3 regions of the Herbaspirillum sp. NPDC101397 genome follow, and region 1 is predicted to be linked to each of the others. Evidence: riboswitches for the same ligand, from Rfam matches in the RefSeq annotation. Region 1 holds a riboswitch; each other region holds the start of a gene.

Region 1 (10,612 bases):
AGTCTGATGCGCTATCGGCTGATGCCGCTGCGGTTCGCTGTGCCGGCGGCGCTGGCGTTGCTTTGGGCCGGCAACGCCGCCGCAAGCATCACCGTCACCGATGATTTCGGCAACGACATTCGTCTCGACAAGCCCGCCCGCCGCATCGTCAGCTTGTCGCCGCATACCACCGAATTGCTCTACGCCGCAGGCGCCGGACCGTATGTCATCGGCGTCAGCAACTACAGCAACTATCCTCCGGCTGCGCTGCAAGTGACCTCGGTCGGCCGCATCAGCGCGGTCGACATAGAAAAAATCCTCACGCTCAAACCCGATCTGATCTTGGCCTGGCGCAGCGGCAACTCAGCCTCGCAGTTGCAGCAGCTGCGGGCGTTCGGTTTGCCGGTGTTCGAAAGCCAGCCGGCCGATTACGCAACGATTGCGACCTCGCTGGAACGGCTGGGTGTACTCAGCGGCACCGACGAACAAGGCCGCAAGGCGGCCGCGGATTTCCGCGCGCGCTGGCAGGCACTGAGCCACAACTACCGTGACCGCAAGCCGGTCAACGTGTTCTATCAGATCTGGGGACGACCGCTGATGACGCTCAACGGCAAGCACATGGTGTCGACGGTGCTGCACACCTGCGGCGGCAACAATATCTTCGGCGACTTGCCGCAACTGGCGCCCCACGTCAGCCTGGAGTCGGTGATTGCCGCCAATCCCGAGGCCATCCTTGCCCCCGACGACGCCAAGGATCATCCGCTCGATGAATGGCGTCAGTTCGGCAAGATGAAGGCGGTGGTCGCCGGCAACCTGTTCACGGTCAACGCCGACTGGCTTAACCGTCCGGGTCCGCGCGTCCTGGATGCGACCGAAGAAGTCTGCAAGATGCTCGATACAGTGCGCGCGCGGCGTCCGCCTGGCTAAAAAACTCAGGCCGGCATCAGCCACCGTCCTCCGGCAGATTCCACTATCTCGAAACGGCAATCGTAGGCCGCCTCCAGCAGGTCCGGGCGCAGAATATCCGTGGCCCTGCCCTGCCAGACTTTCCCCTCTGCGATCAACAACACATGCGACGCAAAACGCGTCGCCAGATTGATGTCGTGCATGGTGGCGACGACGGCATGGTCAGCGTCCGCCAGTTCCTTGAGCGTGCGCATCACCAGTTGCTGCGCGGCGACGTCCTGATGCGAGGCCGGCTCGTCCAGCAGATAAAGTTGCGGCGCCTGCAGCATCAGCGTCGCCATCGCGACACGCTGGCGCTCGCCGCCCGACAAACGCATCACGTCGGCATCGGCGTAAGACGCCATGTCCAGACGTTCCAATGCATACAGCGCAGCGCGCCGGTCGGCTTCATCCGGCCAGCCCCAGCCCGGACGATACGGATGCAAACCCGCCATCACGCTGTCCAGTACGCTGCACGCAAACGCGTCGACCTGTTGCTGCACCTGCAAGCCGCGGCACGAGGCCAGCTGCTGCGGCGCGGTTCGTGCGATGTCGCCATCCGGGGAACAGACGCGGCCGGACGCCGACTGCAACAGACCCGCAACCGCATGCAGCAAGGTGCTTTTGCCGATGCCGTTTTTGCCGAGCACACACCAGAATTCACCGGCGCGCACTTGCCAGTTGAAGTTCTCCAACAAGGTGATGTCGCCGGCGCGCAAGGTCAGCGCCTCCACCTGCAGCAACAGGCCCGCCGTCATGCGCGACTCCGCGCCAGCAGCCACAGGAACAAGGGCACGCCGATCAAGGCCGTGATGACGCCGACCGGCAATTGCATCGGCGCGACAATCGTGCGCGCTGCCAGATCGGCCAGCGTCAAACCGGCTCCTCCGGCCAGCGCCGAGGCCGGCAGCAACACGCGCTGATCGTTGCCGACCAGCAGGCGCAGACCGTGCGGCACCACCAGCCCGACGAAGCCGATGGTGCCGGCCAGCGTCACTGCGGCAGCCGTCGCCAACGACGCCGCGCACAAGGTCGCCACGCGCAGTCGCACCACCGGCACCCCCAGCAACTGTGCAAAACTCTCTCCGCGCGCCAGCAGGTTCAAGCGCGGTGCATTCCATGTCGACCACAGCAAGACCGCGCCCGCGATGGCGGCGGCCACCGGCAGGAAGCGGCTGTCTTCGAGATCGCCCATGAGCCAGAACACCATGCCGCGCAATTGCGTCTCTCCCGCCAGCGTCAGCACCAGCGTGATGACGGCGCCGAAACCGGCCGCCAGCATCACACCGGTCAGCAGTAGCCGATGCCCGGCCGCCATCGGCGACAGCGGCAAGCGCCGCAGCGATTTCCCGACCAGGCCGAACAGCAGCAGCACCGCCAGGCCGGCGCCCAATGCAGCGCCGACGGCAGCGATATTCTGGCGCGGCAAACCGATGGACGCAGCCAATAGCATCGCCAGCAAGGCACCCGCCGCAGATCCGCCGGAGACGCCAAGCACATAGGGTTCAGCCAAGGGATTGCGTAGCAATACCTGCATCAGCGCGCCCGCCATCGCCAGCAAGGCGCCGACGGTGAACGCCGTCAACGCGCGCGGCACGCGCAATTGCAGCAGCATGGCGATATCGGCAGGATCACCGCTTGGGCGCAGACAGCCGGTGCTGCCGCACAGACCCGCCAGCACGAGCGCCAGCCCGGCCAATACGGCCAGGCAGGAAAGCACCAAGATCGCTCTGCGCATGAAGTCCTTGAGGTGATTTAAAAGTCGTAACGGGCGGTGAATTTTACTGCACGGCCGCTTTCCGGATAGATGCCCGAGGCGCAGCCGAAGGCTTGCGAGAAATAACGCCGGTCGCCCAGGTTGCTGCCGGTCAGCGCCAGCTCCCACGTACTCACGCGCATCGCGTAGCGCGCATCGACCGTGGTGTACGACGGCATGCGCGCATTGCAGGTATTGCTGAAGTCACTGCCGTAGCGCTGCGCATCGGCCCACAGCACACCGAGGTTGACGGTCTGGTTGCCGGACTGCCAGTTGAGCCGCGCCGAGGCAGTATTCTTTGGCACCAGCACCATTTCCTTGCCGGCATTCGGACCGTCCGTGAAGGCGGCTGCAATGTGTTGGAAATTCGCCTTGAGGCTGAAGTCGGCGTTCAGGCGCGCGGCGGCTTCCAATTCGACGCCCTGCCGCTTGGTCGGATCGAGATTGACGTTGGCACCAAATGCGCCGACGGTGGGATCGTAAAACAACTCATCCTTGATGCGATGTCGAAACCACCTGAGCGTGGCATTGTTGTCGGCGCCGCCCCAGGTGGCGCCGAACTCCAGGTCATGCGAAGTCTGCGGCTTGAGGATTTGTCCGGCCGCCAGCACGATGCCGCGGTTTTCGTCCGCGGTCGGCAACCGGTAACTTTGACCGGCTTTACCGAACAGGCGCAGCGACGGCAGCACCGCGTGGCTCGCCTGCACCTCCCAGGCGTTGACGCCTTGCGCCTTGTCGTAGGCGTTGGCGGTGCTGCGCTTGTCCATGACCTCATGGCGCAAACCCAGCGCGATACGGGTGTTGCCGGCGATCTGCACTTCGTCGCGCACGTAGGCCGCGCGCGCAGTCTGCGCCGCGTCCCCGCTGCCGTCGACGTTGCCGATCCCCCATTCGGAGAAATCGACGCCGGCCACCAGTTCGTTCTTCAACACGCCACCTTCGGCGATGTGGCGCAAGCGCGGCGAGAACTGGGTGGTGCGGCTATGCACTTCACTGACCGCGCCTCCGCCATAGCTGGAACGCGAAATCTTTTCGCGATGCGACAACTCGGCCGCGGCTTCCAGCGCGCCGAACTTGCGCTCGAAGAAAGCGGTGATGCGGTCGCTGTCGTAGGAGCCGTAATCTTTCGGCGTGGTGGCCTGACGCGGATTGGTGAGGAATTGCGCCATGCTCAGCGAGCCGGCCAGGCCGTAGTCGGCGCGTGCGAGATCAACCCGCAAGCCGAAGCGACCTTGATTGGAAAACCATTGCGCCGTGCCGCTGAAATTCTCCTGGTTGGAAGCATTGTTGTCGCGGTAGTTGTCGGCATGCTGTTTGCTGTACGCGGCATTCAGGGCGAAGCCGTCCCAGCCCTTGGCGACGCTGGCGCGGCCGCTGCGCAAACCGTTGCTGCCGATTTCGCCGACCACGCTGCCGCGGATTGCATCCGCAGCCGGGCGTTTGGTGACGATCTGGATCGTGCCACCGGTGGCGCCGTCGCCATACAGTACACTGCCGCCGCCGCGTACGATCTCGATGCGCTCGACCGAGTCGATCGGCACCGACGACAGCAAGGCGGTCGACAACTCGTTTTCCGACAGTCGGACGCCGTCGATCAGGATCACCATGTTCTGATCGCCATTGCTGCCGAAGCCGCGCATGTCTAGCGCGAAGTCGCCCGGCCCCGCCAGGCTTTGACGGCCATACACGCCACCCAGTTTGCGGATCGCCTCGTTGACGTTGTCGATACCGGCGTTGCGGATGTCTTCGGCGCCGATCATGGTCGCGCCCACGGGCGGAAACGCAGGATCGTTCGGAAAGCGCGACGCCGTAACGACGACCGGCGTGAGGCCGGGGTCGTCGGCGGCCTGCGCCAGCGATTGTGCAAGTGAAAACACAGCGCAGGCGATCGCGCCGCGGCGGGATGGGACGGTGAATTTCATGATGTCGTTTTGCAATGATCTCCGGGCCTGCCTCCCCGCAAGCCGGATTGAAATGGAACGCCTGGGCGTTCCCCTGTCGTGGCCGGTATCCGGGCTGCAAGCCTGGCCCGCCGCGCCTTCCCATGCCTTGCCGCGCGAAAGATGCGGGAGGGTCACAGTGGCGAAGTCGGCAGGTTGCCGTTCCGACAAGGAACGGCGCTTGCTTACCGTTGCGGGGGCAGCGCACGTTGGCGGAGATCCTGGTATCCCAGGCGACCGCGCCGTGCTTCCCGTTTAACTGCCGGCACGAACATGCCGGCGAGCACCAAAACGGCGCAATTGTATGCGCCAACGCCACAGGCGGCAATCATCCGTGACAAACGAAGCGGGCTTGCATTATGATTGCCCGAAGATCAACAAGATCGTCATAACGCCATTTAAATGGGGAATTTTCATCGCTTTTTAGCCGATGGAGCCGCTTGACAGGGACTTATAATCCATTCAACAAATAGCGGAAGTCCGTCCCTACCGGGACACTCTCCGGGGGATCGGGCAAAAACAGGGGCAAGCTCTCTACAGATTTTTTATTTGTTGCCGATATGCAATGGATATCCGGCGGCCGCTGCCGCGCACTTACAGCAACAGGAGCTTCATATCACCGAACCATCTCGTCGAACCATGTAATTCAGTTGTGACAGATTACCTGCCTCGCGGCGGAAGCAAATAACGCATCAAATTTGTATGGAGATACCAAGATCATGAGTGACGACGTTGATTTAGAAGCACTATTCGACGAGATTTCGGCGCAAACCCTGCCGGCTTCAGTCCCGGCAGCCGCGCCGGCAGCTTCGGCCCCCTCGGCCGCAACAGAAGATCCGCTCGAAGACCAGACCGACAAGCCCATGTACGAACGCCTGGGCGGCATCGTTCGCTTGTTGCACGACTCCATGCGCGAACTCGGCTACGACCGCTCGCTGTCAGACGTCGCATCGCAGATCGGCGATGCCCAGGGTCGCCTGGAGCATGTCGCCACGCTGACCGAACAAGCCGCCAACAAGGTGCTCAATTCGATTGACGCCGGCATGCCTGCGCAGGACGCACTCGCCAGCAAAGCCAAGGACATCGATGACCGCTGGGCGCGCCTGTTTGCCGGCCAGATGACCATCGACGAATTCAAGAACCTGGCCAACGATTCCAAGAAATTCTCTTCCGCCGTGATCGAAGCCACCGAGGTCGAAAAAGCCCGCATGCTCGAAATCATGATGGCGCAGGACTTCCAGGACATCACCGGGCAGTTGATCAAGAAGATCGTCGGCATCACCGCCGTGGCGGAACGCGAACTTGCGCAACTGCTGCGCGACAACGCACCGCCGGAAGTCAAGGCGGCGATCCAGGCCGACAAGCCGGTTGAGTTGTTGAACGGACCTTCTGCTCCCGGCTCGGCCATGGCGCAGAATGATGTGGATGACTTACTCGCTAACCTGGGGTTCTAATGGATGACGAAATGCTCAAGGATTTTGTCGTTGAGGCCTTGGACCTCGCGACTAGCGTTGAAGAGCATCTGCTGACTCTTGAACGGCATCCTGACGATCTGGAAATTCTGAACGCGGTTTTCCGCGCCTTCCACACCATCAAGGGCGGTGCGGGCTTCGTCAATTTGCCGGCCATGGTATCGGCCTGTCACCTGACGGAAAACCTGTTCGACGCCCTGCGCACCGGCAAGGCGCCGGTCACGCCGCTGGCGATCGAAGCGGCGCTGCAGGCCAGCGGCTTTGTCGCCGACCAGCTCAACGAGCTGGCCAACGGCGCCGATCCGGCCAGCCTGGCGTCGATGCCGCAGGACCTTGAAGACATTCTGACGCAAGCCATTGAAGGCAATGCGGCGGCGCCTGCTGTTGCTGCGCCTGCTGCTGCTGCTGCACCTGCTGCCAGTGCTGCAGCGCCTGTCAGTGCGGCCGCTCCGGCTGCCGGCTCGACGCCTTCCGCCAACGGCGGCGCCAGCGTTCTCGGCGCTGACGGCTCGCTTGACTGGAACGCCTTGTACCAGGCTGTGTCCGGCGGTACCGGAGAAGTTGCGCCAGTTGCTGCTGCAGCCGTCGAAGCAGCGCCTGCGGAAGCAGAAAGCAGCTCCGGCCATCCGAAGTCGCTGCCTTCGGCGACGCCGACGCCAAAGCCGGCCGCTGCCCCCGTACAAGCGCGCCGCGCCACCGACAATCAACCCGGCAACGCCAAGGAAGAAAGCATCCGTATCGATGCCGGCAAGCTCGACGCGCTGCTCGAAGTCGCCGGCGAATCGGTGCAAGCCGCCAACCAGGCCGCCGTGCTGCTGGAAAAACTGCAACAGTTCAAGTTCGAAGGCACCGCCGCATCGCTGATGTCGACGCTGGCCGAAACCCTGGGCCGCGCATCGCGCTACTCCAGCGAACTGCAACGCGCCACGCTGTCGACGCGCATGCAGCCGGTCGGCCGCCTGTTCCAGAAATTCCCGCGCCTGGTGCGCGAACTGGCCAAGGATCTGGGCAAGGACGTCGACCTGGCGATCTCCGGTGCGGAAACCGAAGTCGACCGCGTGGTCGTGGACAGCCTCTACGATCCCCTGGTCCACATGCTGCGCAACTCGCTCGACCACGGTATCGAAACCGATCGCGGCGCTGCCGGCAAGCCCAACAAGGCGACCATTTCGCTCAAGGCATGGCAGGAAGCCAGCAGCGTCATGATTGAAATCTTCGACGACGGCAAGGGCATGGATCCTGATTTCCTGCGCAAGAAGGCGATCGGCAAGGGCCTCATCGGCGAGCATGAAGCGCAAAGTCACGACGAAGCGCTGCAACTGGTGTTCCTGCCGGGCTTCTCGACCAAGGAAGTGGCGTCCAGCGTGTCCGGCCGCGGCGTCGGCATGGACGTGGTGAAAACGGCCGTGGAAAAACACCGCGGCACCATCCGCATCGATTCGACACTGGGCGTCGGCACGCGCTTCTCGATCCGCCTCCCGATCGAATTGTCGATCATCCCGACCATGCTGGTGCGTACCGCCGGTGCTGCATTGGCCTTGCCCATGGCAGTGGTGGAACGCGTGGTGGAATTGCCGGCCGAGTTCGATGAAGTCGGTGGCGCGCCGGTGTTGCGCGATCAGGGTCGTCCGTTGCCGGTGCATTCGCTGGCCGGCGTACTTGGCTATGAACCGGGCAATGAACGTGTCGGTATCGTCATGGCGGTGCCGCATCCGTACATCCTCAGCGTCGGCGCCGTGGAAGGCACGGCCGACCTGGTGATCAAACCGTTGACCGCGATCCAGACCAACGGCATTACCGGCACTGCACGCTCTGCTGAGGGTGAACTGGTGCTGGTGGTCGGCCTCTCGTTCCTGCTGGAAGGCTGCCGCTCCGCTGCCAAGGCTGTGGCGCAAGTTTAAGCAAACTCTTCAAGTCCCATCGAAAAAAGCTGAGCCCGTTCGCGGGGTCAGCTTTTTTATGACCTGAGCAAATCCTTCTCAGGGCATCATTTGACGGTGGCGTGCGCGTAGCGCTCCGACAACGCCTCATACAGCGGCGGCGCAAAGAAGCGCGAGACGCGACTGGCCAGTAAGGCTGTCGCCATCAATGAAATCACCAGCGCATGGCCGTTGATCATTTCCATGACGATCACGAAGGCGGTGATCGGCGATTGCGTCACTGCAGCCAGATAGCCCACCATCGCCAGGGCGATCAGCATCGACAGCGACGTATGCTCGAACACCATGTGCAGCAGATTGCCGAAGCCGGCGCCGATCGACAGCGACGGCGCAAAGATGCCGCCCGGAATCCCCGGCAGGTAAGACCCCACCATCGAGGCCATCTTGGCCAGCGGATACCACGCTGACAACTGCGTCTGGCCGCTCAGCAAACCCTTGGCTTCGGCATAGCCGCTGCCGAAGGTCATGCTGCCTGCACACAAACCGATGATCGCGACGATCAGACCGCACACGGCGCCAAACACCACCGGACGTTCTGCGCGCAAGGCGCGCAGCGGTGCCGGAATCCACTTGTGCGTATTGAGCAGCAGCCAGCAAAAGATGCCACCGGCCACGCCCATCAGGATGCCGCTGACGATGACCGTGACGATCAGTTCGCGCGCGCTGTCATTGCCGGCATTGATGGTGCCGAAGTAGGTATAGTTGCCGTTCAGCCCGAGCGCGACGATACCGGCGAAGATGATGGTCGTGATGACGGTGCCGCTGGCACGTTGCTCGAAGCTGCGTGACAGCTCTTCAATCGCGAACACGATGCCGGCCAGCGGCGTATTGAAAGCGGCCGACAAGCCGGCAGCGGCGCCGGCCAGGATCAGGCGTCGTTCCAGAATGGCGCTGGGACGCGGATAGAAGCGGCGCATGTTGTACATCAGCGCCGCGCCGACGTGCACCGTCGGTCCCTCGCGGCCGATAGTGAAGCCGCCCAAAATACCCAGAAAAGAGATGCCGATCTTGCCGGCCAGGATCTTCAGCGTCAGCAACGCAGGCGCACGGGAAGGACGTGGCGTTCCGCGATCATTCTCCTCCGCCAGCGAGGCAATCACCTGCGGAATCCCGCTGCCCTCGGCGCCCGGAAAGAAGCGGCGCGTCAGCCACACGCACAAGGCGCTCATGGCCGGCGTCAGGACCAGCGGCAGCCAGGCGTGATCGCGCCGCATGGCGCTGAACATTTCGAAGCCGAAATCGATCAGCCAGGCATACATCACCGCCACCAGGCCGACCAGCACCGCGCCCAGCCACAGAATCCCGTATTGCATCCACAACCGGCGCGCCCGGCGGAGAGTATGGCCATGCAGGCCGGCAAGCATAGACATCATCGCGTTTCAGTTCCCATCGTTGATCCGGCTGCCCGCAGGCAACTCAGAGCTCGTACATGTCCTTCTCGCCTTCCATGACCTGACCGATCAACTTGCGGTTGAGCGTCGGCGCCAGCAATTCGATGAAGGTGTAGACATAGCTGCGCAGGTAGGCGCCCTGCTTGAGCGCCACGCGCGAGACATTGGTGCCGAACAGGTGTCCGGCCGGCAGGGAGCGCAGACCGCGATCGCGCTCGGCGTCGAAGGCCATGCCGGCGATGATGCCCACGCCCATGCCCAGCTCGACGTAAGTCTTGATGACGTCGGCGTCGATGGCTTCAAGCACGATGTCCGGCTTGAGGTCGCGCAGCGAGAACGCGTGATCGATCTTGCTGCGGCCGCTGAAGGCGGCGTCGTAGGTGATCAGCGGATAGCCGGCGATTTCTTCCAACGACAGGTTTTTGGATTTCAGCAAAGGATGGTCGGGCGGCACCACCACCACGTGCTCCCATTGATAACATGGCAAAGAGACAAGTCCCTCTCCCGATGCCAGCGCTTCGGTGGCGATGGCGATGTCGGCCTGGTCGTTGCGCACCATCTCGGTAATTTGTTTGGGATTGCCTTGCAGCAATGACAACCTGACCTTGGGGTACTTTTGCGTGAAGGCCTGCACCACTTTCGGCAGCGAATAGCGGGCCTGGGTGTGGGTGGTGGCGATGGTGAAACTGCCGCTGTCGTGGGCGGCGAATTCCTTGCCGATGCGCTTGAGGCCATCCACTTCCTGCATGATCAGTTCAACCGAGCGCAACACCGCGCGGCCCGGTTCTGTGAGGCCGCGGATGCGCTTGCCGTGACGGGTGAAGATGTCGACGCCGAGTTCTTCTTCCAGCTCGATGATCGCTTTCGAGACACCGGGTTGCGAGGTGAACAACGCTTTGGCGGCTTCGGTCAGATTGTAGTTTTGCCTAACCGCTTCCCTGACGAAGCGGAATTGATGCAGATTCATGGCTTGTCCTTCGATATGCTCAGCAAATGAATTTGTATATGCCGATTGTGCATATAAGCAAATAAATAGTATGTAGTTTGGTTTGAAGGCTAAGTTTATTACGATTCGAGCTGTTATAGACGAGGTGTTATGACTGTTTCTTATGTAGTCAGTGGTTTTGCTGTCGGTGTGCTGGTCGGATTGACCGGTGTCGGCGGCGGCTCGCTGATGACGCCCTTACTG
Region 2 (10,612 bases), on a different contig from region 1:
CCTGTACTTCCTGACGCTGGCGCCGGACGAATCGCTGGCCATGCTCAACAGTGTCTGGAACATCAGCTTGCTGACCGTCGGCGCGGTAGTCATGCCGACGCTGACGATGATCGCGGTGATGATCGTGCATGACGCCATGCTGGCCAAGGTCGAACACGCGCTCAACCACGACCACCTGACCGGTGCGCTCACGCGCAAACGCTTCGAAACCATCGCGCGCGATTTGCTGGCGGAAGGGCAGCCGATACAGCCGACAGCGCCGCCGGTGCTGCTGCTGATCGATCTGGATCATTTCAAGCGCATCAACGACACCCATGGCCACGCCGGCGGCGACGACGTATTGCGCGCCTTCGTGCAGATGGCGCGCGGCGTCATGCGGCCGGGTGATGCGCTGGGGCGACTGGGCGGAGAAGAGTTCGGCTTGCTGTTGCCGGCCACAAGCGCAGCCGATGCCGCTGCCATGGCGGAGTCGCTGCGCGCACAGGCGGAAGCCCAGATCGTGTCGGGCCAGTTCGGCGCCTGCCGCTACAGTATCAGCATCGGGGTCGCCTTTGCGCGACGCGACGACAGTCCCGACCGCCTCAACGCGCGCGCCGACCGCGCTCTGTACGTCGCCAAGAATGGCGGCCGAAACCGGGTGGCGATGGAAGAAACACAGCCGGAAACAAAACTGCCGGCAAACGCCGGCAGGAATGTGGTGCGGGCCTGACGCTGCCTGATCAATCGGCGGCGCGCAGCTTCTTCACTTCCGCGTCCGATGGTTGCAGGCTGGCGCCGTCGACGTACACGAAGCTGCTCATGATGCCCTTGCCGTCCTTGACGCCGGTGCGGCCGACGAAAGCACCCAGCGTCGACTGGTGATCCTGCGCGCGGTAGGTGATGGTCGCCACCGGCGTCTCCACCTTCAGACCTGAAAACGCTGCCGCCAGTTTGTCCGAATCGGCGCTGCCGGCTTTCTTCAGCCCGGCCGCAATCGACATCAGCGCGCTGTAACCGACCAGCGAACCGTTGCGTGGATAGTCGTTGTATTTCTTGCGATAGGCGTCGACGAATTTCTTGTGCTCGGGCGTATTGATGGCGTACCACGGGTAGCCGGTCACGAGCCAGTTGCTGGGCGCTTCCGCGCGCAGCGGGTCGAGGTATTCCGGCTCGCCCGACAGCAGCGACACCACTTCGCGTCCTTCAAACAGACCGCGTGTATTGCCTTCGCGCACGAACTTGCCGAGGTCGGTCGCGAACAGCACGTTGAAGATCGCATCCGGCTTGGCGTCCGCCAGGGCTTGCGTGACCGCGCCGGCGTCGATCTTGCCCAGCGGCGCCGCCTGCTCGGCGACGAATTCGATGTCCGGCTGCGTCGCCTTCATCAGCGTCTTGAAGCTGGCGACGGCGGATTGGCCGTATTCATAATTCGGATAGACGATGGCCCAGCGCTTCTTCTTGAGCTTGGCGGCATCCTTGACCAGCGACGCCACCAGCATGTAGGTCGAAGGACGCAAACGATAGGTGTACTTGTTGCCGTTGTGCCAGACGATCTTGTCGGTCAGCGGTTCGGCCGCGAGGAAGAATATCTTGCGCTGCTTGGCGTAGTCGGTCAGCGCCAGACCGGTGTTGGACAGGAAGCCGCCGAACAGAAGCGACACCTGTTCGCGCTTGACCAGCTCTTCGGCCACACGCACCGAGTCGCCCGGATTGCCGTTGTCGTCGCGCGAAATCACTTCCAGCTTCTTGCCGAGCACGCCGCCTGCGGCGTTGATTTCTTCCAGCGCCATTTCCCAGCCCTGGCGGTACGGCTCGAGGAAAGCCGGCTGTGCCTTGTAGCTGTTGATCTCGCCGATCTTGATGGTGGCCTGGGCGGCGGCGTTGCCGGAAAAACCTGCGGTGGCCAGCACCGCCGCAACGGCGGTGAACTGCAGTATGTTCGTAAAGCGGAGTCGCGAATTCATGGTGTCCTTCCCGGTAAAGACGACAAGTATAGCGAGCGTCGGGAATTTGCACCTGTACGCGTCCTTGTTGCAGGAAGGAAAATATTCAGCATGTCAGCAACGGCGGACCCGGACGGCCGCATTGCAGGAAGCCATCTGCGCACGTATCATGGCGGAGTTTTGGTGCTCGCGGTCAGATTCCTTGACCGCAGTTAAACGGGAAACACGCGCTGTGTATTAGTTTGTTGCAGCGGCAAACGTGTGCTGTCCCCGCAACGGTAAAACAGGCGTCGCGCATTGATGTAGCGCGACAGGTTTCCTCCATAGTCCACTGTGCCGCTTCAGATTTCAGGCATGGGAAGGCGAGGCGATCGGCCCTGTTAGCCCGGATACCGGCCAGAACGGATGGAAGCGAGCGGCCGGGGTATGTCGTGAACTGCGAAGCACTGCGCACTGCATACCGAATCCGTCATCCGCTCGACCGCCTCCGTTTGCGAGAGCTGTCGTCGCTTGCCGCATTCGTGCGTCCGCCGTCTTCGCACTTCACTCACTCACCGTTTTGCCCGTTTCCTTTGATCACAGCGCGCGGGGATGCGCGCCGTACAAAAACAGACCGCCACCATACACCACGCGCCACGGATATGGCGGTCATCAAAGGGAAGCTCACATGAAACACTCTGCATCGCTGCGCACGGGCAAACCGCGCCTGTCTCATTTGCCGTATGCGCTGGCCGGCGCGTTCGGTACCTTTGCCGCCCTCCACGCCGGCGCCGCCTTCGCACAAGCGACCGAGGCCTCGCTACCCGAGATCACGGTATCGACCCAGGACGGCGGCAGCCTGAAGGCGCCCTCGACCGCCGGCGGCCGTCTCAACCTGACGCCGCTGGAAACCCCGGCCAGCGTCGCCGTCATCATGGGCGACACCATCCGCGACCGTGGCTACCAGACCCTGCTCGACGCCGAAACGCGCTCGCCCGGCGTGACCTCGGTGCCGTTTTCCGGCAACGGCAACAACTCGCTGTCGGCGCGCGGCTTCTACGGCCCCAATTCGATTTCGCAACTGTACGACGGCTTGCAGTTGTACAACGCCGGCGGCGTCGTGACCTTCCCGGTCGATCCGTGGAATGTGGAACGCGTGGAGTTCCTCAACGGCCCCGCTTCGGTGCTGTACGGCACGGGCTTCGTCGGCGGCGCGGTCAACGTCGTGCCCAAGCGGCCCGATCTGAATCTGAAACAGCAGTCCAATGAGGTGCAGTTTTCGGCCGGCTCCTTCGGCACCTATCGCAAGGCCTTCGACAGCACCGGCCCGCTCAGCGACACGCTGGCCTATCGCCTCGACGTCAGCCACGTCAATTCGGACGGTTGGATGGACCGCGGCCGCAGCGACAGCCTGACCGTGTCCGGTTCGCTGCTGTGGAAAGCCACGCGCGACCTGACTCTGACGCTGGCCAACGACTACGCCGATATCCATCCGGGCAGCTACGAAGGCACGCCCATCGTCAACGGCGCCATCGTACCCGGCACGCGCTTCAAGAATTACAACGTCGATGACGCCCAGGTGCGCTTCACCGAAAACCGCACCTATCTGCGCGCGCGTTACGAGCTCAACGACAAGGTCGTGCTCAACAACGACGTCTACCTGATCAAGCACGACCGCCGCTACAAGGAAACCTATACCTACACGTACAACCCGGCCACCGGCAACGTCGCGCGCTCCAACTACCGCGACATCGTCGGCGCACAGACCCAATACGGCGATCACGGCTACGCCACCATCGACAGCGAGCTGTTCGGCAACAAGAACCAGCTGGTGGTCGGCTTTGACCTCAACCGCTCACTCTACGACCGCAACGACAACACCAACGCCGCGGGCAACTTCGCCGGCAGCACCACCGTCAATGCGCTCAACTTCAATCCGGGCACGTTCGCACAGGGCAACTCGCCGGCCATCCGCGCCTTGTATCGCGTTACCGTCGACCAGGCCGGATTGTTCCTGCAAGACCGCTATCAGCTGAACAAGCAATGGGCCATCACCGGCGGGCTGCGCGGCGACAACTACCAGACCAAGCGCGATGACTTCATCACGCGCCTGACCGCCAACGGCAACCAGAATGCGGTGTCATGGAATACCGGCGTGGTCTTCACACCGGTGACCGACACCTCGCTGTACGCACAATACGCGGTGGCATCCGATCCGGTCACCTCGCTGGCCAGCATCAGCGCATCGCAGATGCAGTACGGCGTGTCCAAGGGCAAGCAGGCCGAAGTCGGCGTCAAGCAAGCCTTGTGGAACGGCCGCGTGGAATGGACGCTGGCGGCTTATCGCATCATCAAGAACAACCTGCTGGCGCCGAACATCAACAACACCGCCCTCTCCGACACCGTCGGCCAGCAATCGTCGCGCGGCCTGGAAGGCTCGCTGACCTTCAAGCTCAACGACGACTGGCGCGTCGAGGCCAATGCCTCGGTGCTGCAGGCGCGCTTCGATAACTTCGTCGCCACGGTCGGCGGCAAGGCGACCTCGCTGGCCGGTTACCGTCCGCAGTTCGTGCCGAAACGCACCGGCAACCTGTTCGTGCTGTGGAACGCCACGCCGCAAGTGGAAGCCCGCACCGGCGCCCATTACGTCAGCGATCGCTACTCGGACAACACCGACCAGTCGCGCCTGCCGGCGTACACCGTGCTCGACGCCGGCGTGGCGTGGAAGGCGACTCCGAAGCTGAAGTTCGATTTGCGCATCGACAACCTCACCGACAAGGTCTACGCCGCATCGACCTACGCCGGCACGGCGACGCAATGGATCCTGGGCGCACCGCGCACCTACACGGTCACCGGCAACTATGCGTTTTGACCGGATCATTCCGCTGCAGCAACAGCAGCAGCCCCAACGACGACGGCTGTTGCTGCTGTCGCTGGGGCTGCCGTTGCTGGTGCGGGCGCCCTCGGTCCATGCCGCAGACACCCTTCACAGCCTGACGTTCAAGGACGACGTCGGTCGTGAACTCACCCTGAAGACGCCGCTGAAACGCGTGGTCGTCTTCAACCGCTACACCACCGAATTCGTGCGCGCCGTGGCCGGCATGCAGCCGGTGGTGGGCGTCGACATCGACTCCGCGCGCAGCCATAGCTACTGGCCGACGGTGACGCCGGCCATGCTGGCAGGACAGGGGCAGTCGAGTCCCAATTACGAAGCCATCGTCGCGATGCAGCCGGATGCGGTTTTCTTCCCGCGCAACAGCGACTGGCAAAAGGCGGTCACCGTGCTCGGCCGCTTCGGCATCCCGGTGGTAGTGGTCACTGCCTGGGACGTGCTCAAGCATGAAGAAAACGTCACGCTGTTCGGCCGACTGTTCGAGCAACCGCAACGCGCCACCAAACTCAACGCTTTCTATCGCCGCTACCGCGACCTGCTGGCGCAGCGCTTGCAGAACCTGCCGATGGCGCAGCGCAAGCGCGTCTACATTGAAGAAGTCGGCGCCTACAAGACCCTGTTGAAGGGCTCCGGCTGGCACGACATGGTCGAGGTCGGCGGCGGCGTCAATGTGTTCCGCGACGTCAGCGTCCTCAGCCAGCCGTCGGCGCGCGGCAGTGTGCAGGGCTTCAGCGTCGATCCGGAAGAAGTCGTCGCGCGCATGCCCGACGTCATCGTCAAACTTGAACCAGGCCAGTACGAACCGCATAGCCGTGCGTTCTCGCTGCAAGTACTGGAAGCGGTCGCCGCGCGCCCCGGCTTCGATCGCATTCCGGCGGTGCGCAATCTCCCTGTGCAGGTGTATCACATCAGCTATTACCTGGCAGGCGGTTGTTCCAAGATCATCGGTGCATTACAGATCGCCAAATGGCTGTATCCGGATCGCTTCAAAGACATTGATCCCGACCAGGTCATGCGCACCTGGCTGGAGGATTTTCAACAGGTGCCGGCGCCGGGTGGTTACACCGCATCGCTGGCGGAGCTGCGCAAATGAACAAGACTCTTCTCATGCAAGCGTTGCAGCGTCATCAGCGTCGCAATGCGCTGGCGATGGTCGCCGGCGTCGCTCTGCTGATCGCCGCGATGGCGCTGGCCGGATCGCTGGGCGCGCAAAAATTCGGCATGGCGACCAGCCTCCGCGCTCTGTTCGCGCCGCTACTGCCGGCGGCGTGGCTGAGCGACATTCCGGCGTGGCAAATCTCGCTGCTGCAACAGCTGCGGCTGCCGCGCGTCGTCATGGCGGTGGTGGCCGGCGCCGGCCTGGCGCTGGCAGGCGTGGCCATGCAAGGCATCACGCGCAATCCACTGGTGAGTCCCTACACGGTCGGTATTTCGCCGGCGGCGGCGTTCGGGGCATCGCTGGCGATCTTGTCAGGTGCGACGGGCATCGCGGGCGCCTGGAGCGGCCTGTATATGACCGTCGCGGCCGCCTTCGCCAGCGCGGTATTGTGCGCGACGTTGGTGTTGGCCTTCTCGGCGCTGCGCGGCGTCAGCGCCACCATGCTGGTGCTGGGCGGCGTCGGCCTGACCTATTTGTTCAGCGCGTTGACCGCCAGCGTGCAGTTCGTCGCCACCGAACAGCAACTCGCGGCCATCGTGCAATGGACCTTCGGCTCGCTCAACGGCAGCACCTGGAATGAAGTCGCGGTGGCCGGCGGCGTCTTGCTGCTTGGTGCGCCACTGCTGCAATGGCATGCCTGGGCGCTCAATGCGTTCGCCGCCGGCGGCGACGACATTGCCGCCTCGCTGGGCTTTGCGGTCGGCCGCGTGCGCACCGTGGTGACCGTGGTGGCGGTAATGATCACCGCTGCGGTGGTCAGCTTCACCGGCGTGATCGGTTTCGTCGGGCTGGTGGCGCCGCATATCGCGCGCCTGCTGATCGGCGGCGACCATCGCTGGTTGTTACCCTTCTCGGCCATCGTCGGCGCGTTGCTGGTGCTGTTGTCGGACATGGCCGGACGCCTGTTGTTCGCGCCGGTGATCATCCCGGTCGGCATCGTCGTCGCCTACGTCGGCGTGCCGCTGTTCCTGCATCTGTTGCTGTCGAGCCGGCACAAGGCGGGCCTGTGATGCTCGACATCTCCGGATTGCATTACCGTCATGGCAAGCGCCTGATCCTCGACAACATCGACCTGCAAGTCGGCGCGGGAGAAATCGTCTGCCTGGTCGGCCCCAACGGCGCCGGCAAAAGCACGCTGCTCAAATGCATCAACCGCATCATGCCGTCGCAGCACGCCGGCATGACGCTGGCCGGCGACAATCTGCAGGACATGTCGCGCCGCAACCTGGCGCGCGCCATTGCGTATGTGCCGCAGCATACCGGTCCGGCCATGTCGCTGCGCGTGGCCGACATGATTGCGCTGGGCCGCGCGCCGCACCGCACCTGGAACAGCGGCGATCGTGATCGCCGCATCGTGCTCGACGCCATCGAGCGCCTCAAACTGCAGACGCTGGCGCTGCGCCCCTGCGACGAACTCAGCGGCGGCGAACGGCAACGCGTGCTGCTGGCGCGTGCGCTGGTGCAGCAGGGGCGTTTGCTGTTGCTGGATGAGCCGACCAGCGATCTCGACTTGCATCATCAGCTGGAAGCCATGACCGCCGCGCGCGAAATCGCCGACGCGCAAGGCAGCGGCGTGCTGATCGCCATCCACGACCTGGCGCTGGCGGCGCGTTTCGCCGATCGCCTGGTGATGCTGAGGGAAGGCCGTGTGGTGGCGCAGGGACATTGGCGCGAGGTGCTCACGCCGCAGCACATCGAGGCGGTCTACGGCGTCAGCGCGCGCATCGGCAGCGACGGCGATATTCCTTATGTGATTCCCCTGCGCACGCCATGACCGCTGCGCGCAAACTCCTGATCGCCTTCGACCAGTCGGCTTATTCCGCCGGCACGACGCACGCCGACGCGCTGCGCGATACCTTGCAGCTGGCGCAGCACTGCGAACGGATCGGCTATCACCGCTTCTGGGTGTCGGAGCATCACAGCAATCCCGCCATCGTCGGCAGCGCGCCGGAGGTTCTGCTCGGTGCGCTCACCGCGCTGACCTCGCGCATCCGGATCGGCGCCGCCGGCGTCCTGTTGCCGTTCTATGCGCCGTTCAAGGTGGCGGAACAGTTCAATGTGCTGGAGGCGCTCGCGCCCGGACGCATCGATCTCGGGCTTGGACGTTCGCCGGGCGGTGACGGCAATGCCTTCCGCGCGCTCAATCCCGGAGGCGACGGCGACCGCCTGAAGTTTGAACAAAAGATACGTGAGCTGTGTACGTGGCTGTCCAAGCAGACGCCGGGCGACGATGACAAATTGGCCGGATTGAAGACGCTGCCGCACAATCCCGGCGTCGCGCAAGCTTGGCTGCTGGTGACCTCCATCGACGGTGCGCGTTCTGCCGGCCAGCTTGGTCTGCCGATGTGTTTCAACTATTCGGCAGAACAAAGCGTGGGAATTTCCGAGGCCGCGTTCGACGCCTACCGCGCCGCGTTCCGCCCCGGTGCGTTATGCGAAGCGCCCTATACGGCCATGATGGCCTGGGCGCTGGCGGCTGATACGCATGAAGCAGCGCGCCGCCTGTTCGCCTCGCGCGGCTTGTGGCGCACGCGTCTCGACGACGGTGTGCGCGAGCCGCTGGAGTCGGTGGACACCGCGCTGGCCTATCCCTACACGGCGCAGCAGCGCGAACGCATCGAGCTGCAACTCGAACGTAATTTTGTCGGGACCGCCGACGAGGTCATGGGCAAGCTGCATCGGCTGGCCAACAACGCCGGCGCCGACGAGATCGGCATCACCGCCTGGACTTACGCACTGGAAGATCGCCTGCGCTCATTCGAGCTGCTGGCGCGGGCGCATCATCATTCTGTCCACGGCGATCAGGAGTCAGCGCTGTAGATTTCCGGCGGCATCGTCGGCCACATGCGCGAATTGACCGCTGGCGAAATGCGTTCTATACATCTCTTGATCATCTATTTGATTTTTCTCGTTGGCCCACGAAAATAACCCGGCTTCTGCCGAAGCACGCCCATCCGGAAGGAGCGGAACGCTACTATTTCCGCCCACACTGAACAGAGGCCGACATGAAGAGAATTTTCCTGCTGCTGGCATTGGCCGCACAAGCCGCCGGTGCATCGCTCCAGGCGCATGCACAAGTCCTGACCGAAAAACAGATCTCGCAGGACCTGGCCCGCGACATCGCGATTGCCGCTATTGAGCAATGCCGCAAGGACGGTTACCAGGTTACGGTCGCGGTGGTCGACAAGGCCGGGCAGGAGCGCGCCGTGCTGCGCGACGACGGCGCCGGACCAAGCACCGTGAACACAAGCCGCCGCAAGGCCTATACCGCGGTGGCCTTCAAACGCAGCACCTCCGAGACGGCCCGGCTGATTGCTGCCGACATGGTCAGCGCCAATCTCAAGGATGTCTCCGATGTGCTGATCCTCGGCGGCGGCGTGCCGGTCCTTGCCGGCAACCAGATCATCGGCGCAATCGGCGTGTCAGGCGCTCCGGGTGGGGACAAGGACGACGCCTGCGCGATGGCCGCCGTGGCGAAATTCGCCGGCAAGCTTCAATAGAGACTATTACCTTGCAGGCGAACCTCAGTTACCCATGCCGACGTGGTACTGCTTGTACATGGTCCACACCGAATTCCTGACCTGGTAGGTAGAGAAATTCACATCGCGCAGATCGCCGTGGGCGTCAAAAGAAATCGTACCGGTCAGGCCGTTGTGCTTGATCGCATGCAAGGCCGCGGTCACCTTGCGCGGATTGGCCGAACCGGCGCGCACGATCGCGGCCGCCAGCACCTGCACCTGGTCATACGCCACCGCCGAGTACGCGCCGGGCGCGGCGTTGTAACGTTGCTGGTAATTCTTCTCGAAGGCTTCGAACTGCTTCGACTTGCGTTGATGGGCGCCGGGCATGATTGACACCGTGCCTTCCGCACCCGGCCCGGCCGTCTGCAAATACATCGGCCCCACCAGCGAGGCCGCCGTCACCAGCGGCGCCTCGATGCCCAGCCGGTACATGTTTTGCGCCAGCATCGCGCTTTGCGATCCGAGTCCGCCAAAGAACACCGCGTCCGCCTTGCCGACCCGGATCGCCTTGAGGATGTCGTTGAAGTCGTAGGTCGTGGCGCTGACCGAATTGACGCTGACGATCTTGCCGCCGAGCTTGGTGAAGGAAGCTTCGAATTTCTCCTTGTAGTCGCGCCCGAACACGCTGTCGTCATGCACGATCGCGACGCGGCTCTTGTGCAGTTCCTGCGCGACGTAAGCGGCCAGCACGGCGGCGCGCTGCTCGTCGTAGGCGGCGATGCGGAAAGCGCTGTCATGGCCCTGCTGGGTAAAGCGCCGGGTACCTGAAATGGCGAAATGCGGGATACCGGCTTTCTGATAGATCACCGACGAGCTGACAGCGACCGCGCTGTTGAAAATACCGACCACGCCGGCGGTATCGCTCTTGGCAAAATAGCGCGCCGCGATTTCAGCGATACGCGGATTGGATTTGTCGTCCTGCACCTGCAGCTTGAGCACCAGACGGTCGCCGCCGACGCGCAGGTCGGCGCCGTTGATCTCGTCGACCGCCATCTTGACTGCATTGAGCATGCTGGTGCCGCTGGCGCTGCTCAGACCGGTGAGCGGTCCGGCGAATCCGATGGAGACGTTCTTGTCGGCAGCCATCGCCGGCGACTGCAATCCGGGCAACTGCCACCCCAGCAGCGCCGCCATGGCC
Region 3 (10,612 bases), on a different contig from region 1:
TTTGTCCTATACGCAGCGCCCGCGCCAGCGGGTAGCCTGTCGCTGTGACGTGAATGGTCGGCGTTGCCTTCGACCCGCGTCGCTTTTAGCTCGACCTTGAGCTTAAATTGCAGCAGAAAGGACATTCCATGCACAAGCCACAAGACATCCCGCCGGTAGAAGTGCCGCCGCTGGATCCGAGCCCGCCGCAGGATCCGATTCCTCACCAGAATCCAATGTGAGGAGGCGTGCGCATGCATACACCGCAAGAACCGCAGGAAACGCCGCCGACCGCGCCGCCACCTAAAGACATCCCGCCGGACGAATACAACCCGGTGGAAGATCCGCCTCTCAATCCGCCCGAGCCCGGCATCCCCGAGCCGCCCGAGACGCCGATCAGAATGGCGTAGAGCCGTGCACGAACAATCAAGCATCACACATGAGGAGTACAGCATCATGGCAACCAGCACATTGGATCCAGACGTCTTGCCGACTTCCGATCGGCAATTAAGCAAAGGCCACGACAACCACGCGCTTGGGCCGGGCGACAGCTCGGACAGCGGCAGCGACATGATGAACATCGCCACCGAAGCCGACAGCGATTCGCACGGCACCGGCGAGCGTGCCTCGGTCGAACGCGGCTCGCGGGACCGCGCTCCGGAAGTGCCGGAGTCGGTCGAGCAAGTCGCCAGTGACGAGGAAAGCGGCGAAGACATCGTCGCCGCCGACGAACGTGAGCTCGAAAAACAGACCGATAGCGTCAAGGAGTCGAAAAAGATCAAGCGTGATCACGATCTCGACGATGCCTTGGAAGACACGTTTCCCGCCAGCGACCCCATCAACCTGACCCCGGAGCCTCCCAAAAAGGTCGCGAGAGGGCCCAATCAGTAACAGAATCACGCAGTAATCCAGGCTTCTGCTGAAGCCCAAAGCGGGCCGGTTATCCATTTGGATAACCGGCCCGCAAGCGTTTATGCAAGCCGATTCCAGGTTGCCAGAATGGCGCGCGACACCTATACTGCCGGGGTAGCATTGCCTTGGGTATCCTGCGAATAGTCATTCGCTGGATTTAATCGGGAAGTCGGTGCGTTTGTCGGTCAATTGCAGTGAACGTCGGTGAATTGCTATTTATCATCGTTTGCAATGCCATGTGATCCGTCAGGCAAAACCCACGCTGCCCCCGCAACGGTAAGCGAATCAGCGAATCTGCATCCAGCCACTGTGCACCGGTGTTACCAACACGGCATGGGAAGGCGCAGATTCCGGTTCCGGCGAGATCATGCTCGCTGTGAACCATTCTCAAGCCCGGAGACCGGCCCTCGGTATAACGACTTGTTTTGCATCGCGGAGGGCGATCGACGGACTGCTTCCGGAATGCTGTTTCTTTGCACCCCGCGTTGTTTCCTGATTTTCCTTCGTGACGGTTCCGCTGCGCTGCTTCGCTTTAGCGCCGCAAGCGGTTGGTTTCAATCCGGCTCAGGCCCATCCGAAGGAAAACACATGGCAATCATCACCGGCGCATCCGCCCACGATACCGATACACTCGACTCCGAGTCCAATTCTGCTTCCGGCGCGCGACTCTGGCGCGATCGCATCCTGCCTGGCCTGACCGCATTCGTGCTCGGCGCCGCACTGATCTACGCTGCCGGATTTGCCTCCGCCGTGGAACTGCACAACGCCGCGCATGACGGTCGTCATTCGGCCGGCTTTCCTTGCCATTAAGACGCCAGGCGGACTACCCCGATGATCAATTTCGCAGTATTGCGACGGATTGCCCCCGTCGTCCTGTTGGCCGGCGCGTTGGCCGGCCTGTTGCTGACGGCCGTGCAGCAGGCGCAAGTCTCCCGCATTATCCTGCAGGCGGAAGTCTACGAAGAAGCCGCAGCCGCCAAGGCGCATGAGCAGTCGCACGCCGCCGCGGTACCAGCTTCTGCTGCAGCTTCCACCGGCGCGCCTGCCGCGTCGGAAGCTCACGAGCATGAACATGAACACGCCGATGAATGGGAACCTGCCAACGGCTTCGAGCGTACCGCTTACACCGTGCTGGCCAACGTCAGCATGGCGATCGGCTTCGGCCTGTTGCTCGCCGCCGCGATCCTGGTCAGCGGCAAGAAAGTGACCTGGCGCTCCGGATTGCTGTGGGGCGTGGCCGGTTACCTGGTGTTCTTCGTCGCACCGTCGCTGGGCTTGCCGCCGGAAGTGCCGGGCACCGTGGCGGCGCCGCTGCATGCGCGCCAGTTGTGGTGGATCATGACGGCCGGATTGACTGCCGCCGGCCTGGGTCTCGGCGTCTATGCGCGCCATTGGACGTTGAAGTTGCTGGGACTGGTCTTGGTGGTTGTGCCACACCTGATCGGCGCACCGCATCCGGCAGTGCCGGGCGGCGCCGCGCCGGAAGAGCTGGCGCAGGCGTTCATCCACGCCACCGCATTGGCCAATGGCATATTCTGGCTGACGTTGGGCGGACTGATCGGTTACTTCTATAAAAAATTCGTCTGAAAATTCGCCTGAAACTCAGGTTGTCATTTTGGATGCCGATCCGGTCACTGCAGCCGGATCGGCATTTTGGTTATTAAGAAACTGAACGCATGAGAACCCACCACCGCCACGTCCTGATGTGCACCGGCCCGCGCTGCACCGAAAACGGCGTGCTGGCCGAAGCCATGTTCGCCGTGCTCGGCGAGCAGATCGACGCGCGCCCCGAGCTGCGCGTCAAGCGCACGCGCACCCACTGCATGGTGGCCTGCAAGGCGCAGGCGCCGGTCGTTGTGGTATATCCCGAAGGCGTCTGGTATCGCTGCGAGGATGCCGCCGCGATCGAACGCGTGGTGATCGAGCATCTGGAAGGCGGGCGCGAAGTCACCGACCTGATCTTCCATCGCCTCGGCAGCGGCGACGTCAATCCCGAGGAACCAGAAAATGTCTGACCAGGCAACACAATCCGTCGCTGCAACGTCTGCACGCATTGCCGTATTGACCCATGCGTCCACCGACCTGGCGATCGTGCATCACGCGTTGACGCAATTGCCGGCCGATTTTCCGCCAACCATCGGCATCAACCTGCAAGGCGTAGAAAACGAAACACGCATGAGCGAGTTGTTGCAGAACGAACTGGCCGACGCTGACATCATCGTGCTGCGCATCCTCGGCCGTCTCGGCAGTGTTGCCGGATTTGCCGAACTGCTGCGTCATGCGCAACGTCAGGGACGCCATCTGATTGCGCTCAGCGGCGCCGGTGAGCCCGACGCCGAACTGGCGGCAGTGTCGACTGTCCCGACAGATGTGCTGCGCGAGGCTCTGGCGTATTTCCACGGCGGCGGCAGCGTGAACCTGGCGCAATTTCTACGCTTCGTGTCGGACCGTTTGCTGCTGACCGGATTCGCTTACGAGTCCGCCGTGGCCTTGCCTGATCACGGGATCTATCATCCGGATCTCGAACAGGATGCGGGCATTGCCGACTGGCTTCAGCTCAGACTTAAATCGCGCATTGATGTCGCAGGCCGCCGCAAACCGGCAGTCGGCATCATCTTTTATCGCGCCCACTGGATGAGCGGCAACACGCGCTTCGTCGATGCGCTGGTGACATCGCTGGAGCAACGCGGCATGGACGTGTTGCCGATTTTTACGGCCTCGCTGCGCACTTCGGCAGCGGACTCCGATCTGCCGGCGGCGCTCAGTTATTTCGCGGGAGAGAAGGGCGCACATGTCGACGTCCTGATCAACACCACGTCCTTCGCGATGGGCGAAATCACGCCGGGCGGTCCGACGCCTGCGGGCTGGTCGGTGTCGGTGCTGGAAAAACTCAACGTGCCCGTGCTGCAGGCCATGACCAGCGGCATGACGCAGGAGCAGTGGGAAATCTCGACGCGCGGCATGAACCCGCTCGACGCCGCCATGAACGTGGTGCTGCCCGAGTTCGACGGCCGCATCATCAGCGTGCCGCTGTCGTTCAAGGCGCAGGCGGCGGGCTTGTCCGGCGACGTGGTGGAGTTTCATCCCGTGGCCGACCGCGTTGAACGCATCGCCGGCCTGGCGGCGCGCTTCGCGCGTTTGCGCGCGCTCGACAATGCCGACAAGCGCATCGCCTTCATCTTCACCAACTCCAACAGCAAGGCTTCACAGATCGGCAATGCCGTCGGCCTCGACGCGCCGGCCTCGCTGATGCGCATCCTCGAATCGATGCGCGATGCCGGCTATGCCATCGGCGACTTGCCCGAGAGCGGCAGCGCGCTGATCCATACGCTGGTCGATCGCTGCTCCTACGACAACACCTATCTGACCAGCGAGCAGTTGCAGCACGCCGTCGGCCGCGTGTCGGCAGAGCGCTACGCCGAATGGTTCGCCGAGCTGCCGCACGTCTTGCAGCAAAAGATAGAAGCGCAATGGGGCGCCGCGCCCGGTGTCGCCTACGTCCATGACAATCATCTGGCATTCGCCGGCGTCGAGCTGGGCAACGCCTTCGTCGCCTTGCAGCCGCCGCGTGGTTACGGCATGGATCCGGATGCGATCTACCATCAACCCGACCTGCCGCCGACACATCACTATTACGGCCTGTACCGCTGGCTTAGCGACGAGTGGGGCGCGGACGCCATCGTCCACGTGGGCAAGCATGGCACGCTGGAATGGCTGCCCGGAAAGGGTGTCGGCTTGTCGGAGAATTGCTTCCCCGATGCGTTGCTGGGCGACATGCCGCTGTTCTATCCGTTCATCATCAACGATCCGGGCGAGGGTTCGCAGGCCAAGCGGCGCGGCCACGCGGTCGTGGTCGATCACCTGACGCCGCCGATGACTACCGCCGACAGTTACGGCGCGCTGGCGCAGCTGACGCAACTGGTGGATGAGTACTATCAAGTGGAAGTGCTGGACCCGTCCAAGCTACCGCTGCTGCAGCAGCAGATCTGGGAACTGGTCAAACAGACCAATCTTGACAGCGACCTGCAGATGAAGCTGCTCCATCATGATCACGACCATGACGATGAACATGGACATCACCATCATCACGGCCATGTGCATGGACACGATCACGGTCATGACCACCACGATCACGACCATCCGCACGACCACAGCCATGAGGGCGAATTGCCTGAAGCGCTCAGCGCCATGGGCGGCTCCGACGTCGCCCACCTGATCGAAGACCTCGACGGCTATCTGTGTGAACTCGGTGCCGCGCAGATCCGCGACGGCCTGCACATCCTCGGCCGCGCACCGGATGTGACGCAGATGCCGGACATGCTGGTGTCGTTGACGCGCCTGCCGAACCAGGACATCCCCGGTCTGCAGGAAGAAATGGCGCGCCTGTTCGGCCTCAAGCTCGACATGCTGCTGGAGAACAAGGGCCAGCGCCTCAACGCCGACAGCGCGCTGGCGCGTATCGCCGGCCGCGCCGTGGTCACGCGCGCCGATGCGATCGAAGCCATCGATGATTTGTGCGTGCGGCTGATGCAGGCCTTGCAGGAGCGCGAGTACAGAGCCGGTGCCGTCGACGGCATCTTGCAATCCATGTTCGGCGATCTCAGCATCGACAAGCCGCGCCTGCAAACTGCTTCTTTGCGTCAACCGGGCAGCGTAATCGGCCAGATGAAGATGCAGGCGCGCGCCAGACCTCCGGCCGCAGCCCCGGCGCTTACCAAAGCACCGGCGCCGACAACTGACAAGTTCGCAGCGTTACGTCGTGTCCTCGATTTCACCTGCCGCCAGTTGCTGCCCAACCTGCATCGCGCCGGCGACGAGATCGGCAATCTGCTGCTCGGTTTGGAAGGCGGCTACGTGCCGGCCGGCCCGAGCGGTTCGCCCACGCGCGGCATGGCGCATATCCTGCCGACCGGGCGCAATTTCTATTCGGTCGATCCGCGCAGTGTGCCGTCGCAATCGGCCTGGCGCGTCGGCCAGCAGCTCGCGCGTGAAGTACTGGAACGCCACGTGCGCGAAACTGGCGCACATCCGGAAAGCGTCGCCATCAGCATCTGGGGCACCAGCGCCATGCGCACCCACGGCGACGATGTTGCGCAGATTCTGTGCCTGCTCGGCGTGCGACCGGTATGGCGTCCCGGCAACCGCCAGGTGTTCGGCATCGAGGTGGTGCCGCTGCAGGAACTGCAGCGTCCGCGCATCGACGTCACGACGCGTATCAGCGGATTCTTCCGCGACGCCTTCCCGCAACTGATCGACCTCATCGACGACGCCGTCAACGCCGTGATCGCACTCGATGAGCCGCTCGACCAGAATTTCGTGCGCAAGCATTACCTGCAGGAACTGGGCGACTGGATAGGCAAGGGCCTGGACAAGGATGAGGCGCAAGAGCGCGCCGCCTATCGCATCTTCGGCGCCAAGCCCGGCAGCTACGGCGCCGGCATCCTGCCGCTGATCCAGGAAAAGAACTGGCAGGCCGATGCTGATTTTGCCGAGGCCTATATCAACTGGGGCGGCTACGCCTATGCGCGCAAGCTCGGCGACAAGCAGGGCAGCGACCAGCGCGACGCATTCCGCACGCGCCTGTCGGGCGTGCAAGTGGCCTTGCACAACCAGGACAACCGCGAACACGACATCTTCGACAGCGACGACTACCTGCAATATCACGGCGGCATGATCGCGACGATCCGCGCCCTGACCGGACAGCAGCCGCGTCATTATTTCGGCGACAGCCACGACCCGGCGCGCGCCCAGGTGCGCGATCTGAAGCAGGAGACGCTGCGCGTGTTCCGCTCGCGCGTGGTCAATCCCAAGTGGCTCGACAGCATCCAGCGCCACGGTTACAAGGGTGGTCTGGAGCTGACTGCAACAGTCGACTATCTGTTCGGTTATGACGCCACGGCGCAAGTCATGGACGACTGGATGTACGAGCAACTGGCGCAGACTTACGCCTTCGATTCGGGCATGCAGCGCTTCCTCGAAGAGGCCAATCCCTGGGCCCAGAACGCGATTGCCGAACGCCTGCTAGAAGCGGCCAGCCGCGGCATGTGGGAAGAGCCGCAGGCGCAGACGCTGGAAGACCTGCGCCAGCTTTATCTCAAAAGCGAAACCTTGCTGGAGGCGCGCGGCGAAACCCCGCGTGGAGTCTGATATGAGCGTTCCTCTGTTTCCATTTTCGGCGATCGTCGGGCAGCCGCAACTGAAGAATGCCTTGCTGCTGTGCGCAGTCGATACCACGCTGGGCGGTGTCCTGATTCGCGGCGACAAAGGCACCGCCAAGAGCACCGCCGCGCGCGCCCTGACGGCGGTGTTGCCTCCGGTCGAACGCATCGCCGGCTGCGCCTTCAATTGCCTGCCGGGTCAGCCTGCCGAACATTGTGCTGTCTGCCGGAATGATGCCAAAGCAATCTCGGCGAACGTACCTTTCGTCACGTTGCCGCTGGGTGCGACGGAAGACCGCGTGCTCGGCACGCTCGATCTGCAACGCGCATTGAAGGGCGATCAGAACGCCTTGCAACCGGGTCTGCTGGCCGCGGCGCATCGCGGCATCTTGTACATCGATGAAGTCAATCTGCTGCCGGACCATCTGGTCGACGTGCTGCTCGATGTCGCCGCCATGGGCGTCAATTCGGTGCAACGCGAAGGCCTGTCGGTATCGCATCCGGCCCGCTTCACGCTGATCGGCACGATGAACCTGGAAGAGGGCGACCTGCGTCCGCAACTGCTCGACCGCTTCGGTCTCATGGTCGAAGTCGTCGCGCCGCGCGACAAGAAGTTGCGTGCCGACGTGGTGCGCCGCCGTCTTGCCTACGAAGCCGATCCACCTGCCTATGCTGCGCAGTGGAGTGATGAACAAGACGCTTTGCGCGTGCGTATCGCCGCTGCGCAGACTTTGCTGCCGCAAGTCGTGCTGAGCGATGCCTTGCTCGATCTGATCAGCCATCTGTGCTGCGAATTCGAAGTCGCCAGTCTGCGTGCCGATATTGTTATGCATAAGACTGCGCGTGCATTTGCCGCGCTGGACGGCCGTGCTCAAGTCACGCCGGACGACGTGCGCGCCGCCGCCGAGCTGGTGCTGCCGCATCGCCGTCGCCGCAAGCCCTTCGAGCAGCCCGGGCTGGATCAGGACAAGCTCGATGATCTGATGCAGCAGGCTATGCCACCGGAGCAACAGGAAGGTAATGGCCAGGATCAATCGGATTCTCCTTCCGATAGCAACGATCAATCGGGCGACGGCCAGCAGGTGTTCGCCGCCGCCAACGTCGGTGATGCACGTCAGTTAAAAGTCGACGCCCCTGTGAACAATGTCTCCACGCTCGCCGGCCGCCGCAGCGATACTGCCGATGCCACGCGCGGCCGCATGATCCGCGCGGTACCGGACAGCAACCCGGCCAGCCTGGCCGTCGGCGCCACCTTGCGCAGCGCCGTGTTGCGCAGCGCTGCAGAAGGCACGGAAGAGGGCACGGTGCTGCAATTGCAGACAGGCGATCTGCACGGCAAGGTCAAGGCCGGCAAGACTGCCAACCTGATCCTGTTCGTGGTGGACGCTTCCGGTTCGATGGCTGCGCAGCGCCGCATGGAAGCGGTGAAGGGCGCGGTGCTGGCCCTGCTGACGGACGTCTACCAGCGTCGCGACCAGGTGGCGGTGATCGGTTTCCGCGGCGACAAGGCGTCGCTGCTGCTGGCGCCGACACGCAGCGTCGATCTGGCGGAGCAAGGTTTGCGCGAACTGCCGACCGGTGGCCGCACGCCCTTGCCGCATGCGCTGCAACTGACTTTGCAGACACTGGAACAATCCGCCGGAGTTGCGCCGCCGCTACTGGTTTTGCTCAGTGACGGCAAAGGCAACGTCGCGCTTGAAAGCGGCGGCGATCCCTGGCGCGAGACGCTGGCGCTGGCCGAGCAACTGGCCGCGCGCGGCACTCCCGCCCTGGTACTCGACACCGAAACCGGTTACGTCCGCCTGGGCCGCGCCGCGCAATTGGCGCAGGCGCTCGGCGCCGAATGCATGACGCTGGAAGAACTGACGGCCGACAATCTGGCGCTGACGATTCGCGCCCGCATGGCGCAATAGAGAATTAATCAAGGAACAAGAAATGATCATCTGTATAGGCGCAGGCCCCGGCGATATCGGCTATCTCACTCAACGCGGCGCGGAACTGATTCGCGATGCCGACGTGGTGGCGGGCTTCGACGCCGTCGTCAACGTGGTGCAAAGCATCATCCCGCCGACGGCGCAAGTCATCCTGATGAACTACCGCGACCAGGTCGCCCAGCTCGATCTGGTTGCCGCCGCGCATCATGCCGGCAAGCGCTGCGTGGTGGTGTTCATGGGCGACATCCATTTCAGCGGCTTCCAGTATCTGGAGCGCGTCGAGCGCGCCTGCGGCCATCCGGTCGAGACCTTGCCCGGCATTTCCTCGGCGCAAATCCTGGCCTCGCGCGCCAAGGTCTGCTTCGATGAAACCACCTTCATCACCTTTCATCGCCGCGGCGACCTGACGCCATTCAAGCGCCATCTGGTGCATGTGCTCAATGACGGCCGCAATGCGATTGTGATACCGTGTCCATGGGATGCAGCGCGCTCCTTCATGCCGCGCCATATCGCGGCTTACCTTCTGGAAAACGGTGTGCAGCCCGATCATCCGACCGAAGTCTGGGAAAACCTCACGCGCGGTGAAGCAGAGTGGCACGGCACCCTGGCCGAATGCGTGGACAAGGAGTTCACCGACATGAGCATCATGCTGATTCGCACCCATACGCCCATGGACAGCCAGATCGAGCCGCCACCGGCCGCATCTGCCAAGTCTGCGGAGGCGGCATGAGCGCAGTACCTGCCGATATCGTTAATATTGTTGACGATCAGGCAAGTTACGGTATCGTGATCGCCGGTCACGGCAGTCGCGACGCCGACGCCGTGCGCGAGTTCGAAGCGCTGGTCGACATCGTGCGCGCCCGCGCGCCCGGCCGCGTGGTCACGCACGGCTATCTCGAATTTTCAAGCCCGACCATCAGCGAAGCCGTCGAAGCCAATCTCGCCGCCGGCAGCAAGCAGGTCGCGGTGGTGCCCGGCGTGCTGCTGGCCGCACGCCACGCCAAGAACGACATGCCGGCCGAAGTGCTGGAGCTGGCGCGCAAGCATCCCGAGGTCGATTTCCATTTCGGCGCGGCGATGAACCTGCATCCGCAACTGTTGCAACTGGCGCAGGAACGCATCCTCGCCGCCGAAGCGCAATCATCCCAAACCATCCGCCGCGACGACACTTGCCTGGTGCTGGTCGGGCGCGGCACCACTGACCCCGACGCCAACGGCGAAGTGTCGAAACTCGCACGCATGCTGGAAGAAGGCATGGGCTTCGGCGGCGTCTACGTCTGCTATTCCGGCACCGCCAAGCCGCTGGTCGCCGACGGTTTGCGCGCGGCCGCCTTACTTGGTTTTGCGCGTATCGTGGTGTTGCCGTTCTTCCTGTTCGACGGCGTATTGGTCAAACGCATTTATGCCGCCGCTGATGAAATGCAACAGCGCGAGCCTGGGCTGGAAGTGCTGAAGGCCGGCTATCTCGGCGTGCACCAACACGTCGCCGACGTCCTGCTGGAACGTGCGCGGGACGCCGTTGAAGGCCGCGCGGCCATGAATTGCAGCCTGTGCAAATACCGCGTGCAGATCGTCGGTTTCGAAGAACAGATCGGCGAGCCGCAGCGTGCGCATCATCTGCAGGTGCGT

What was found. A riboswitch is a leader RNA that binds a small molecule or an ion and turns the genes downstream of it on or off. The one in region 1 is predicted to bind cobalamin.
Region 2: it holds a riboswitch for cobalamin, as region 1 does, so the genes downstream of both, ACIROW_RS22525 (TonB-dependent receptor) here and ACIROW_RS05400 (TonB-dependent receptor family protein) in region 1, are expected to answer to the same signal.
Region 3: it holds a riboswitch for cobalamin, as region 1 does, so the genes downstream of both, ACIROW_RS01035 (CbtB domain-containing protein) here and ACIROW_RS05400 (TonB-dependent receptor family protein) in region 1, are expected to answer to the same signal.

The regions. Positions count from the first base shown of each region.
Region 1 covers NZ_JBIWNS010000002.1:129,920-140,531, forward strand. The annotation lists gene panC (pantoate--beta-alanine ligase) at 1-7, shown strand, start outside; gene ACIROW_RS05385 (cobalamin-binding protein) at 7-906, shown strand; gene ACIROW_RS05390 (ABC transporter ATP-binding protein) at 912-1,682, opposite strand; gene ACIROW_RS05395 (FecCD family ABC transporter permease) at 1,679-2,662, opposite strand; gene ACIROW_RS05400 (TonB-dependent receptor family protein) at 2,680-4,602, opposite strand; cobalamin riboswitch at 4,665-4,926, opposite strand; gene ACIROW_RS05405 (protein phosphatase CheZ) at 5,340-6,074, shown strand; gene ACIROW_RS05410 (chemotaxis protein CheA) at 6,074-7,993, shown strand; gene ACIROW_RS05415 (chloride channel protein) at 8,080-9,405, opposite strand; gene ACIROW_RS05420 (CysB family HTH-type transcriptional regulator) at 9,449-10,390, opposite strand; gene ACIROW_RS05425 (sulfite exporter TauE/SafE family protein) at 10,520-10,612, shown strand, end outside.
Region 2 covers NZ_JBIWNS010000011.1:44,549-55,160, reverse strand. The annotation lists gene ACIROW_RS22535 (GGDEF domain-containing protein) at 1-709, shown strand, start outside; gene ACIROW_RS22530 (ABC transporter substrate-binding protein) at 720-1,943, opposite strand; cobalamin riboswitch at 2,087-2,338, shown strand; gene ACIROW_RS22525 (TonB-dependent receptor) at 2,590-4,773, shown strand; gene ACIROW_RS22520 (ABC transporter substrate-binding protein) at 4,763-5,887, shown strand; gene ACIROW_RS22515 (FecCD family ABC transporter permease) at 5,884-6,963, shown strand; gene ACIROW_RS22510 (ABC transporter ATP-binding protein) at 6,963-7,727, shown strand; gene ACIROW_RS22505 (LLM class flavin-dependent oxidoreductase) at 7,724-8,773, shown strand; gene ACIROW_RS22500 (heme-binding protein) at 8,959-9,453, shown strand; gene ACIROW_RS22495 (branched-chain amino acid ABC transporter substrate-binding protein) at 9,478-10,612, opposite strand, start outside.
Region 3 covers NZ_JBIWNS010000001.1:214,181-224,792, forward strand. The annotation lists gene ACIROW_RS01025 (hypothetical protein) at 234-389, shown strand; gene ACIROW_RS01030 (hypothetical protein) at 436-870, shown strand; cobalamin riboswitch at 1,002-1,315, shown strand; gene ACIROW_RS01035 (CbtB domain-containing protein) at 1,480-1,701, shown strand; gene ACIROW_RS01040 (CbtA family protein) at 1,723-2,478, shown strand; gene ACIROW_RS01045 ((2Fe-2S) ferredoxin domain-containing protein) at 2,568-2,906, shown strand; gene ACIROW_RS01050 (cobaltochelatase subunit CobN) at 2,899-7,038, shown strand; gene ACIROW_RS01055 (putative cobaltochelatase) at 7,040-8,962, shown strand; gene ACIROW_RS01060 (cobalt-precorrin-7 (C(5))-methyltransferase) at 8,985-9,713, shown strand; gene ACIROW_RS01065 (precorrin-8X methylmutase) at 9,710-10,612, shown strand, end outside.